Regions from separate parts of the Dactylosporangium sp. NBC_01737 genome, predicted to be linked through region 1. Evidence: riboswitches for the same ligand, from Rfam matches in the RefSeq annotation. Region 1 holds a riboswitch; the other holds the start of a gene.

Region 1 (5,692 bases):
GCTGAGCACCTTGCCGGCCCCGTCGTTGACGCCCGACCCGTCGGTGCGCCGGTGCTCCCACGCCGAGCCGGGCCGCCAGTCGGAGATGTTGGCGTGGCCCCAGAACCGCGCCGTGAGGTCGGCGTCGGTCAGCGCCCGCCAGACCTGCTCGGCGGTCGCGTGGATGTAGGTGACGTACACATACGTCGGCACGGATGCCATGGCGTGCTCCTCTGCGCGGTGTCTGATGCTCCGCAGTGCCCGCAGGCGGGGCAGGTCGAAGCCGGAGATCCAGCGCTCCTCGATCTCGTGGATCGGCGCCGGGTTCAGGTAGTGCAGGCGCTCCCGCCCTCGCCGCACGACGGTGACGAGGTTGGCCGCGACGAGCAGGTCGAGATGCTGGGTGGCCGACTGGCGGGCCATCGCCAGCTGCTCGCAGAGCTCGCGCAGCGTCTGACCGTTGCGCTCGCGGAGCCGGTCGAGCAGGAGCCGCCTGGTCGGGTCGGCCAGCGCCTTGAAGACCTGCTCCATGTCGCCCACGACCCATTATGCAGGCAGTTACCTGCATAATGTCAACCGGCATGATGGGCGGGTGGACTACGAGCGGTACCGGGGCGAGCTGATCGCGCACTGCTACCGCATGCTGGGCTCGTTCCACGACGCGGAGGACCTGGCCCAGGAGGCGATGCTGCGCGCGTGGAAGGCCCGCGACTCCTACGACGGCGACCGGGCCTCGGTGCGCACCTGGCTGTACCGGATCGCCACCAACGCGTGCCTGACGGCGCTGGCGGGCCGGGCCCGGCGGCCGCTGCCCTCCGGGCTGGGCGCGCCCGGCGACGACCCCGGCGTGCCGCTCACCCCGGCACCCGACATTCCCTGGCTGCAGCCGTTCCCCGACGCGCGGGTGGACCAGCAGGTGCGCACCGACCTGCGGATCGCCCTGGTGGCGGCCGTGCAGTTCCTCCCGCCCCGCCAGCGGGCGGTCCTGCTGCTGCGCGACGTGCTCGACTTCAGCGCCGCCGAGGTCGCCGGGCAGCTGGACACCACGGTCCCGGCCGTCAACAGCGCGCTGCAACGTGCCCGTGCCGCGCTGACCGGCGTCGGCGACATGGACGAGGTCACCGAGCCCGACGACCCGCGCACGCGCGCGGTCATCGACCGGTACGCGCGGGCGTTCGCGGCGGGCGACGTGCCGGCCCTGGTCCGGCTGCTCACCGACGACGCGATCCTGGAGATGCCGCCCGTGCCGCTGTGGCTGCGCGGCAGCCGGGACTACGGCCTGTTCATGGATCGGGTGTTCCGGACCCGCGGCACCGGGTGGGCCGTCAAGCACCTCACCGCCAACGGGCAGCCGGCGCTCGCCGCGTACGCCCCGCAACCCGCCGGTGGGCTCCGGCTGCACACGCTGCAGGTCTTCAGCGTCACCGGCGGCCGGGTGGCGCGCAACGTCACGTTCGCGGACCCGGCCGTGCTCGGCCTCTTCGACCTGCCTCGCGAAATTCCTTCCGACGAGTTGCGCCGGCCGCGATGAGTTCCGGCGGTGCCGCTGGTACATACCCGGCGAGCACCGACCGAGAGGACACCATCGTGAGCGTCATCGTCATCGAGTTCATCACCCTGGACGGCATCGTGTCCGACCCCGACGGCAGGGACGGCACACCGACCGGCGGCTGGGCGTTCCGCCACGGACCCGGCGCGGTCGCGGGCGACAAGTTCCGCCTCGGCAGCACCCTCGACGGGGGGACCCTGCTGCTGGGCCGCGTCACCTGGCAGCACTTCGCCAAGCTGTGGCCGCACCGCGACGACCCCTTCTCCGCCCGCATGAACGCCGTGCCCAAGCTCGTCGCCTCCACCACCCTGCCCGACGTCTCGGCGTGGGCGAACTCGTCCGTCATCGCCGGCGACCTCATCGGCGCCGTCAAGCGGGCGCAGGGCGACCTGATCGTCGCCGGCAGCCTCAGCATCGTGCACGCGCTGCTGGCCGAGGACCTCATCGACGAATACCGGCTCCTGACGTTCCCCACCATCGCCGGCACCGGGCAGCGGCTCTTCCCCGACTGCCCGCCCACCTACCTGGAATGCCGGTCGGCCGAGCACCTCGGCGACACCGTCCTCAGCCGCTACCACCGCCCCGCACGATGACGGCCGGCGTCACTCGCGCTCGACGCGGCGCAGCCCCTGCGCGGGTGTCCACCACTCGACGACGAGCAGCGTGGCGGCCTCGTTGAGGTGGGTGTGCACGACCTCGGCGATGTCGGCCTGGAAGCGGTCGCCGTCCGGCCCGTCGGTGACCGCCCCGGCCGAGACCGCCCGGCCGGAGACCTTCGCCTCGCCCGGCCACGCCGCCTCAGCGCCCTCGACCGGGTCGACCGTCGCGCTGTGCAGGGCGAAGCGGGGATCCCGGCGCAGATCAGCGCCCTTGCGGGCGTTCGCCATCGAGCCGAAGACCAGCTCGCCGTCCTCGAAGACCACCTCGATGCCGGAGATCCGCGGCGCCCCGTCGGCGCGCAGGGTGGCGATGGTCTTGTGCCTGTGGGCGTCGAACAGCGCCTGCACCCGCTCAGCGAACTCCGGCGCTGCCTGTTGGACGTCTCGCCATGCCGTCATACACCGATGATCGCACCGATGGCCGGCACCGGGGCTTCGGCCCCGTTGCCCGCCGTCGCCACCCTCGGCACCTTGCAGGCGTTACGGGGTGAAGGCGGTGATCGGTGTGCCGGTCGCCTTCTCGTAGAGCAGCACGTGGCTCAGGTCGACGCGGCGGCCGTCGGGGAGCCTGCGGGTCGTGGGCCACAGCAGGGACCGCAGGCCCTGGTGCTGCACGACGTCGAGTGAGGCGGACGTTTCGAGCTGCTGCCCGTTCGCGTCGCACCAGGCGACGACGGCCGCCCAGAAGCGGTTCGCGGTCTCCCAGCCCTCGACCGTGCGGGGGCCGCACATCGGCAGGAGTTCCTCGACGGTGAGGAGGCCGTCGGTACCGTGGGACGCCGCGTTCTGCAGGTTCTCGATGAACTTCAGCGCGACGATCTGCGCGTCGCCGGGCTGCGCGAGGAGGTCCTCGACGACGGCGAGGACCGCCGTGATCCGGGCGTTGCGCCGTGGTGCGACCTCCATGACCAGGTCCATCATCGGGACCGCGCCGCCGCCGGTCGGCAGCCCGGCGGCGGCCATGAGCCGCTCTGCCGGCGGCAGCGCGCGGCGCTTGAAGAGTCCCATCGGCGTCAACCTTCCCCCGGCCGGCGGTGTCCGGCGGACATGATCATGCCAGGTGGATCGGTATGCTGGGGGTGGCCGGGTACTGGCGAAGGTGGAGCACCACCGGGGACCCGGCCGGATCGAGGGTGTGGCGCCGACCGCCTGGGTGCCTCCGGAAGCAGACGTCCTGCGATCGGAGGCAGTATGAACCTGCGGTATGGCATGAACCCGCACCAGCAGACGGCGACCGCGACGCCGATCGACCCCGGCACCCGGCCGTTGCGGGTGGTGCGCGGGGAGCCGTCGTACATCAACATCCTCGACGCCGCGGGTGCCTGGCAGCTCGTGCGGGAGGCCGCGACCGCGCTCGGGCGGCCCGTCGCGGCGTCGTTCAAGCACGTCTCACCTGCCGGCGCCGCGACCGCGGGTCCGCTCGACGCGGTGACGGCCGCCACATATCAGCTGGACCCGGCGGCGACCGGGGCGGTGACGGGCGCGTACGCGCGGGCCCGTGACGCCGACCCGAAGAGTTCCTACGGTGACTTCGTCGCCGTGTCCGAGCCCGTGGACGAGGAGCTGGCGGACCTGCTGCGGCGGGTGGTCTCCGACGGCATCGTCGCACCCGGATACGAGCCTGGCGTCGTGGCGTCCCTCGCGGCGAAGAAGGGCGGCCGGTTCCTCGTCGTGGAGGCCGACGCGGCGTTCGAGCCACCCGCGGTGGAGGCTCGCGAGGTGTACGGGTTGCGCCTCACCCAGCCTCGCGACGGCGTACCGCTGACGCGGGAACTGCTCACGGATCCGCGGCTGCCCGCTGCGGCCGTCGACGACCTGCTGCTCGGCCTTGTCGTGGTGCGGCACACGCAGTCGAACTCGGTCGCGTACGTCCGTGACGGCATGGCGCTGGGGATCGGCGCCGGGCAGCAGTCGCGGGTGGACTGCACGCGACTGGCCGGCGCCAAGGCCGACACGTGGTGGCTGCGCCGCCACCCGTCCGTGCAGGCGTCATCGGCGCGCATCCAGGACCGGGTCGCGGAGCAGCTCCGCAGGGCCGGGGACGTCCCCGACCCGGCGGCGTGGCTGCGGGCGCTGGACCGGGTCGCGTTCGTGTCCGACGGTGCGCTGCCGTTCGCCGACAACGTCGAAGAGGCGGCGCGGCACGGCGTGCGGTACATCGCCGAACCCGGCGACTCGATCCGGTCGGCCGCGGTGCAGCAGGAGTGCGACCGGCGCGGCATCACCCTCGTCCGCACCGGGATCCGGCTGTTCCGGCACTGAGCGCGGGCCCGCACGGGACGTACTGGTAGAACAGCGGCTCGCCGTCGGCGGCGAACGCCTGCAGGGCGGCGGCGTCGTCGGCGGCGAGCACGTCGGCGACGTAGGCCATCCCGGTGTCGAACAGCGGCGCCGTGTGCAGCACCGCCCGGTCGCCGTCCGGTGCGCGCAGGGTGGCGATCTCGCGGTACAGCACGGACACGACGAGCACCTGCTCCGTGCCCTGAAAACGGACCACCAGCAGCGACGGCGGCCCGCCCGCCGCGCGCGAGAGCTGCTGCACGTCGCGGTCCCAGTGCTGGTCGCACATCAGCGCGCGGCGGGCGCCGGCGACGCGGACCTGCAGGCACGCGTCGCCGGAGCCGGCCCGCTGCCCGAGGACGCTCCATCCGGTCCCGCCGACGGTGCCCTGCCGGAGCAGCTGGGTCGGCCCGGCCGGCGGGCGCGGCCAGTGCAGGTACACGGTGACCGCGGCGAGCAGCAGCACGACGACCACGTCCTTGCGGCTGACCCGCCACCAGGGACGCCGGGGCTCAGACAACGGGCACCGCCCGACCGCCGGCGTCGAACAGCTCCAGCCGGACGAACACCCTGCGCCCGCCGGTCTCGGTCAGGTCGACGGGGAACGCCGTGTTGCGCAGGTGCAGCGCGACGACCGGATGCGCGACCCCGTCGACGCGCCGGGTGGGCGTCTCCACGATCTGGCCGCCCGGCAACGTCGAGCGGACCCGGGTCACCTGGTCGGGCACGACGCCGAACTGCACCAGCTCGGTGACCAGCCTGGTGGCCGGGTCGACGGTGTAGAAGTCCCGCAGCTGCGGCGCCCAGCCGTTCGCGCCGTCGGGGATGCGTGCCGGGCAGTACGGCAGGATCTCGTCGCCACCGCGCGAGGAGGTGTCCCGGTGGAAGATCAGGCAGCCGTCGCCGGGCTTCACCGTGACCGCGTAGCCGTCCTCCCGGTATTCGAGCACTGGATCGACCAGGCTGCCGGGGATCGTCGGCACCACCAGATGCGCGAAGAACAGCACCAGCGCGATGCCGGAGATCCGCAGCGCGTCAGGCCATCGCTGCCACCAGGGCGGCCTCGGCGTGGCGTCGGATGGGCGCAGATGCCGAGACATGGCTCGATGTTAGGGACCCGGCGCCAGGGGTACGCCCAGCGAACCGCTCACGTGGCCGGGGCGGGGCGGACCAGGGCGGCGGCCGCGCGGACGGCGGCCAGCAGGGCGGTCGCGATCACCGCATA
Region 2 (5,692 bases), 6.3 Mb from region 1:
GCGGCCGGACCGTGACGGCGACCTGGATCGCCCGGCCGAGGAGCCTGGACAGCGCCTCGGTGATCACGGGGCGCAGGCGCGACTCGATGACGTCGCGGGTGAACGCGTCAGGCACGGAGAGCAGCGCGGTGTCCTCGACGATGGCCCGTAGCCTCGTCAGCCGCAGATAGGCACGCTGTTGCGCCGAGACGATCTCGTCTGCGAGTTCGTCCGTCGCCGCATGCCACACCGCTGCGAGGTCGGTGTCAGTCACCGTTCGCGCACCCCCATCGTCGCCCCCACCGCGAGTGGACCGTGCGCCGGAAGTTCCGCCCGTCCCGGCCCCATTGTCCACAGGTTTTCCACAACCTGTGTATCAACGAGTCATGTGCCGTGGACGGATCGTCCTGATTCCCTCTCGCCCCGTGTCGACCTGGCGGTGTTCGACCGAGCTGTGGAGGTTTTGCAGGTCGGATGCGGTGCCATGCCCCCTGTGGCGCATCCGATTGGTTGCGGAAAGTCCTTTGTGTCCCGTTGCCGGTCGTCGCGGTGTCTACCGGCAACCGGGCACGTTAACAGCGTTGTCCACAACCACTCAACCGTTGTCCACAAGCAACCTGTGGATTTCGGGGCGTTCCTAGCCATCGTTGACGGTCTGTAGGGCCGCGCGTACCCTGGTTCGGCTGGGGAAGCTTTCCCTGATAAACTCCAGTGACCAGCCCTACGCCGCTACGAAGACGGAGCCCGACGTGAGCAAGCGCACCTTCCAGCCGAACAACCGCCGGCGCGCGAAGACCCACGGTTTCCGGCTGCGCATGCGCACCCGTGCCGGCCGTTCGATCCTGTCGGCGCGCCGCGCCAAGGGGCGCGACCGCCTGGCGGCCGGCTCGGCCTGAGCCGACGCGGCCCTCCGGGAGGCAGCGTGCTTGCGGCCGCTCAGCGTCTGCGGCGGCGTGAAGACTTCGCCGCCACCATTCGCAACGGTCGCCGCGCCGGTCGCGGAGCCCTCGTGGTGCATTTCCTGCAGTCGACCATCGAGCCGGCGCCAGCAGATCAACCATCTGCACGCGCCGGCTTCGTCGTGTCTGCGTCGGTGAGTCCCGATCTGGCCGACGCGGCCGCACCCGATGCGGTCGCGGGTGACTCGGGGGCCGACGGGGTAACCAGCAGTGGTGACGCGGGTGCCGTGCCCGCGCGGGCCGGCTTCGTCGTGTCGAAGGCCGTCGGCAACGCCGTCGTCCGAAACCTGGTGAAGCGACGCCTTCGTCACCTGATCCGATCGCACATGGCCGCACTGCCTTCAGCTTCGATGATCGTCGTCCGTGCACTGCCCGCCTCTGCCTCGGCGAGCTTCGAGGACCTCGGCCGTGACCTTGAAACAGCATTGACGGCCGCGCGCCGTCCCAAGAGCCGGGAGGGACGTCGATGAACGTCGGAGCCCGGGTCGTTGCCGCTCCCATCGTCGCGTACCGTCGTTGGATAAGCCCGGCGTTGCCGGCGCGTTGTCGGTTCTACCCGTCGTGCAGCGCTTATGCCCTGGAGGCGGTCGGCACTCACGGCGCGATCCGGGGAATCGGTCTCGCGACCTGGCGGCTGCTGCGCTGCCACCCATTCCACCCCGGTGGGTTCGATCCGGTGCCACCGCGCCGGGGAGTCTCGCCCGAGCCCGAGTCGACGTGACTGGAGCAGTGTCGTGATTAGCAAGCTGATGGGCGGGATCTACTGGCTGATCTCGCAGGTGATGCTGTTCTGGCACACCGTGTGGGACAAGGTCGTGCCCGACCACCGCACGCTCGGCACCAACTGGCAGTGGGTTCTCGCGATCGTCTTCCTGGTGATCTCGGTCCGCGTCGTGTTGTTCCCGATCTTCGTGAAGCAGATCAAGTCGCAGCGTGCGATGCAGGCGATCCAGCCGAAGATGAAAGAGCTGCAGGAGAAGCACAAGGGCGACCGGGAGACCCTCCAGAAGGAGGTCATGAAGCTCTACCAGGAGGAGAAGGTCAACCCGCTCATGGGCTGCCTTCCGATGTTCCTGCAGATCCCCGTCTTCATCGGCCTCCTGCACGTGCTGCGCCACCTCAAGCCCGGCACCTCCGACCACCAGATGGAGCTGTACGGCTGGAGCATCCCGGAGTTCATGGGTGCGGTCGACGCCCGGCTCTTCGACGCCCCCATCGTCGCCAAGTTCAGCAGCAGCGCCTCGGACCTCGCCAAGATCGAGGCCAACTCGACCACCGTCAAGATTGTCGCCGCCCTCCTGGTCGCGCTGATGATCTCGACGACCTACCTGACCCAGCGTCAGATGATTATGAAGACGGGCTGGAACACCGACCCGCAGCAGCGCATGATCCAGAAGTTCATGCTCTACGGCATCCCGTTCTTCACCCTGACCTCCGGCTGGTACTTCCCCATCGGTGTCATCATCTACTGGGTCACCAACAACGCGATCACCCTCGGGCAGCAGTACTGGGTCCTGCACAAGTACCCGCCGCCGCCGAGCGCCTCCGCGAACACGACCCCGTACAAGGGCGGCGCCAAGGCGGGCACCACGTCCCTGACCAAGGGCGGCGCCCCGGCGGCCAAGCCGGCCGGCGGCTTCCGGGCCATGCTGAGCAAGGCCAAGGACGACGCCGCGGCGCAGCAGGCGGCAGCGGCCGCAGCGAAGCAGACCAACGGCCGGGCGCTCGCCCCGAAGCCCGGCGCCAAGCCGATCAACCCGAAGAAGGGTGGCGCCGCGAAGCGGCAGTCGGGTTGATGCGACCACGCCGGTCCCACCCCTCACCCCGGGACCGGCGAGCGGGCGCTCCCTGTGCACCACCACCCCTCACCGACGACCTGTGACGGCGCCTCGGCGCCCCAAACAAGCGGAGATGAGTTTCGTGACCGACACCACCAGTGATCTCGACGCGCGCGGCACCAAGGGCGACGCTCTGGATCAGGACGCCAACCTCGAAGAGGTCGAGGACGGCGACGACGCCGGCGAAGGCGAAGGCGACGGCGACGCCACGCCGGCAGCCGCCGGCGGCAACGGCCGAGCGGCGGCCGACCTGTTCCGGGAGAGCGAGATTGCGGCCGACTACGTCGAGGGCCTTCTCGACATCCTCGACTACGACGGCGACATCGACGAGCTCGTCGTCAGCGGCCGTCCCGTCGTCGAGGTCGTCGAGGGCGGCGACGGCTCCGGCCGCCGCCTCCAGGCGCTCGTCGGCCAGCGCGGCGCCACCCTTGAGGCGCTGCAGGAGCTGAGCCGCCTCGCGGTCTTCCGGCAGACGGGCTCCCCCAGCCGTCTCCTCCTCGACGTCGGCGGCTACCGGGCCCTGCGCCGCAAGGAGCTCGGCGCGATCGCCAAGAACGCCGCCGAGAAGGTGAAGGAATACGGCGAGGCCGTCAGGCTCGAGCCGATGAGCGCCTTCGAGCGCAAGTGCGTCCACGACGTCATCAACGCGCTCCCGGGCGTGGAGAGCGAGTCGGAAGGCGTCGAGCCGGCCCGCCGGATCGTGGTCCGCCCGGTCGCCTGACGACTCCCGCAACCAGCCGTCGCTGTTCCGCTGTTCCCGTTCTGCCGTTGGCGGGGCGTCCCTCAGGGGGCGCCCCGCCTTCGTCCGTCCGACCCCGCGAGCACGGGCAGCGGGTGCCCGATCGCTCCGCTCTGCGCCCACCCTGTTCGTAAGCGCGACGACCCGGTCGTGGACGGCGACGCTGACGGCCTGACCTCGCCTGCCCCCGGACCGGCCCGCCCGCCCCCCCTCGTGATCGACGGCTCGTTCTGGCCGTTCCGATGACCAGGCGGCGACTTCGATCACGGGCGAAAGAATCCGACAAGGAGTGCGCCCAATCGCGTCGGCTCCGCCCCGGTCGCGTCGGCCGGTTGCGTCGGCCGGTCGCGTCGGCCGGTCGCGTCGGCCGGTCGCGTCGGCCGGTCGCGTCGGCTGGATCGGCGTCGTGCTTTGGCGGTTCGTGATCGAAGGTCGGATCTGGCCGCCGGGGCGGCCCGCACGCGACTTTTGATCAGCGACCGGTGCGTCGACCGCGTCATTCTGTGGGGGCGCGCCGGGTGGCCGGGGTTGCCAGTGATCACGGAATTTCGGTGGATCAGTGGTGGCACGGTAGTTCCGTGGTCATGTGTGATGCGGACTTTGACGGTCGGCTCCATTGCGCCGAGCGGCTCGTCCGCGTCGTGAACGAAGGACGGATCCGGCCGGCGGGGCGACCACGCGGCGACTTCGATCACGAGAGGCAGGATCTGCAGCGCGGCGGCGGGCACGCGATCGCGCCGACGTCGGCGCCGCGCCGTTCTTGCGAGGCTCCTCGTGATCGAAGGCTCGTCCTGGCCGCCCCCGCGACCACGGGACGACTTCGATCACGGAGATCACGGAGATCACGGAGATCACGGAGATTGGGGGCACTGCGCAAGGCGGTGATCCGGGCGGCGTGGGCTTTGTCCCCGCGTGGGCGGGCGGCTCGGGGATCGGGGACAATGGAGACAGACGCGACTGGCGGCACCAGGATGGGACGGACCATCGGGGAGCTCGAGTAGTGAGGGTCGACCGCCTGGGTCCTCACGTCGAGGAGTCGTATGTCCACGACCACTGCCGTACTCCTGCCCGGCGCCCCCGTGGCCGAGCAGATCCTGGCCGACGTCGCCACCCGCGTCGCCGCGCTCCGCGCCCGCGGTGTCGTCCCGTCGCTCGCGACGATTCTTGTCGGCGACGACGATGCGAGCGCCGGGTACATCCGCATCAAGCAGCGCCAAGCGGCGGAGCTCGGGTTCGCGTCGCCGCACGAGCACCTGCCCGCCGACACCACGCAGGATGAGCTGCACGCCGTCATTGACAGGTTCAACGCGGATCCCGATGTGCACGGTCTGCTCATCCAGTATCCGACGCCGAAGCACCTCGACTACGACGTGGCCCTGCAGCGCGTCGACCCGGACATGGACGTCGACGGCATGCACCCGCTGAACCTGGGGCGTCTCGCGGCCGGCATGCCCGGACCGCTCCCCTGCACGCCCGCCGGCATCGAGGCGCTCCTCGCGCACTACGAGATTCCCGTCAGCGGGCGGGAGGTCGTGATCCTCGGACGCGGCGCGACCCTGGGCCGGCCGCTCGCGATGCTGCTCTCGCAGAAGCGGCCGACGGCCAACGCCGCCGTCACGGTCGTGCACACCGGTGTCGCCGATTGGCCGCGGTACACCCAGCGGGCCGACATTCTCATCGCCGCCGCCGGTGTGCCGGGCATCATCCAGCCCGAGCACGTGAAGCCCGGTGCCGTTGTCATCGGTGGCGGCGTCCGGTACGAGGGTCGCCGGCTTCTGCCCGACGTCGACGAGTCCTGTGCCGAGGTGGCCGGTGCCATCACGCCGCGCGTCGGCGGGGTGGGTCCCACCACCGTGGCCATGCTCTTCCGCAACGCCGTCGCGGCTGCCGAGCGACGTTTCACGTGAAACATGGGTCCCGGGCCGCACAGCAGTAGCGGCCCGGGACTGCCCTCGCGGGCCGGCGGGCGGGGCGAGCGTGATTTGCTTGACCGTATGGATGGTGCTGTTCCGCAAGAGGTGCTGCCCGCCGCCGAGAAGGTGTTCGGCGATCGGCTTCCGTTGGCTGAGCGGTTCGCTCAGTTGCTCGTCACCGACGGGGTGATCAGAGGGCTGATCGGGCCGCGGGAAGCGCCGCGGATCTGGGAACGGCACATGCTCAACTGCGCCGTCCTCGGC

The links. Region 1 has a riboswitch for ZMP and ZTP ahead of OHA72_RS43720 (hypothetical protein). Riboswitches for the same ligand answer to the same signal wherever they lie in the genome.
Region 2: it holds a riboswitch for ZMP and ZTP, as region 1 does, so the genes downstream of both, OHA72_RS08170 (bifunctional 5,10-methylenetetrahydrofolate dehydrogenase/5,10-methenyltetrahydrofolate cyclohydrolase) here and OHA72_RS43720 (hypothetical protein) in region 1, are expected to answer to the same signal.

Annotation. Positions count from the first base shown of each region.
Region 1 is NZ_CP109153.1:9,553,654-9,559,345, reverse strand. Features, by position in the region: gene OHA72_RS43745 (ArsR/SmtB family transcription factor) at 1-510, opposite strand, end outside; gene OHA72_RS43740 (sigma-70 family RNA polymerase sigma factor) at 572-1,510, shown strand; gene OHA72_RS43735 (dihydrofolate reductase family protein) at 1,567-2,121, shown strand; gene OHA72_RS43730 (pyridoxamine 5'-phosphate oxidase family protein) at 2,131-2,586, opposite strand; gene OHA72_RS43725 (hypothetical protein) at 2,668-3,195, opposite strand; ZMP/ZTP riboswitch at 3,264-3,349, shown strand; gene OHA72_RS43720 (hypothetical protein) at 3,379-4,449, shown strand; gene OHA72_RS43715 (hypothetical protein) at 4,409-4,987, opposite strand; gene OHA72_RS43710 (hypothetical protein) at 4,980-5,567, opposite strand; gene OHA72_RS43705 (hypothetical protein) at 5,615-5,692, opposite strand, start outside.
Region 2 is NZ_CP109153.1:1,880,258-1,885,949, forward strand. Features, by position in the region: gene dnaA (chromosomal replication initiator protein DnaA) at 1-334, opposite strand, end outside; gene rpmH (50S ribosomal protein L34) at 729-875, shown strand; gene rnpA (ribonuclease P protein component) at 902-1,408, shown strand; partial or broken gene yidD (membrane protein insertion efficiency factor YidD) at 1,405-1,676, shown strand; gene yidC (membrane protein insertase YidC) at 1,688-2,734, shown strand; gene OHA72_RS08165 (Jag family protein) at 2,850-3,497, shown strand; ZMP/ZTP riboswitch at 4,459-4,543, shown strand; gene OHA72_RS08170 (bifunctional 5,10-methylenetetrahydrofolate dehydrogenase/5,10-methenyltetrahydrofolate cyclohydrolase) at 4,556-5,422, shown strand; gene rsmG (16S rRNA (guanine(527)-N(7))-methyltransferase RsmG) at 5,510-5,692, shown strand, end outside.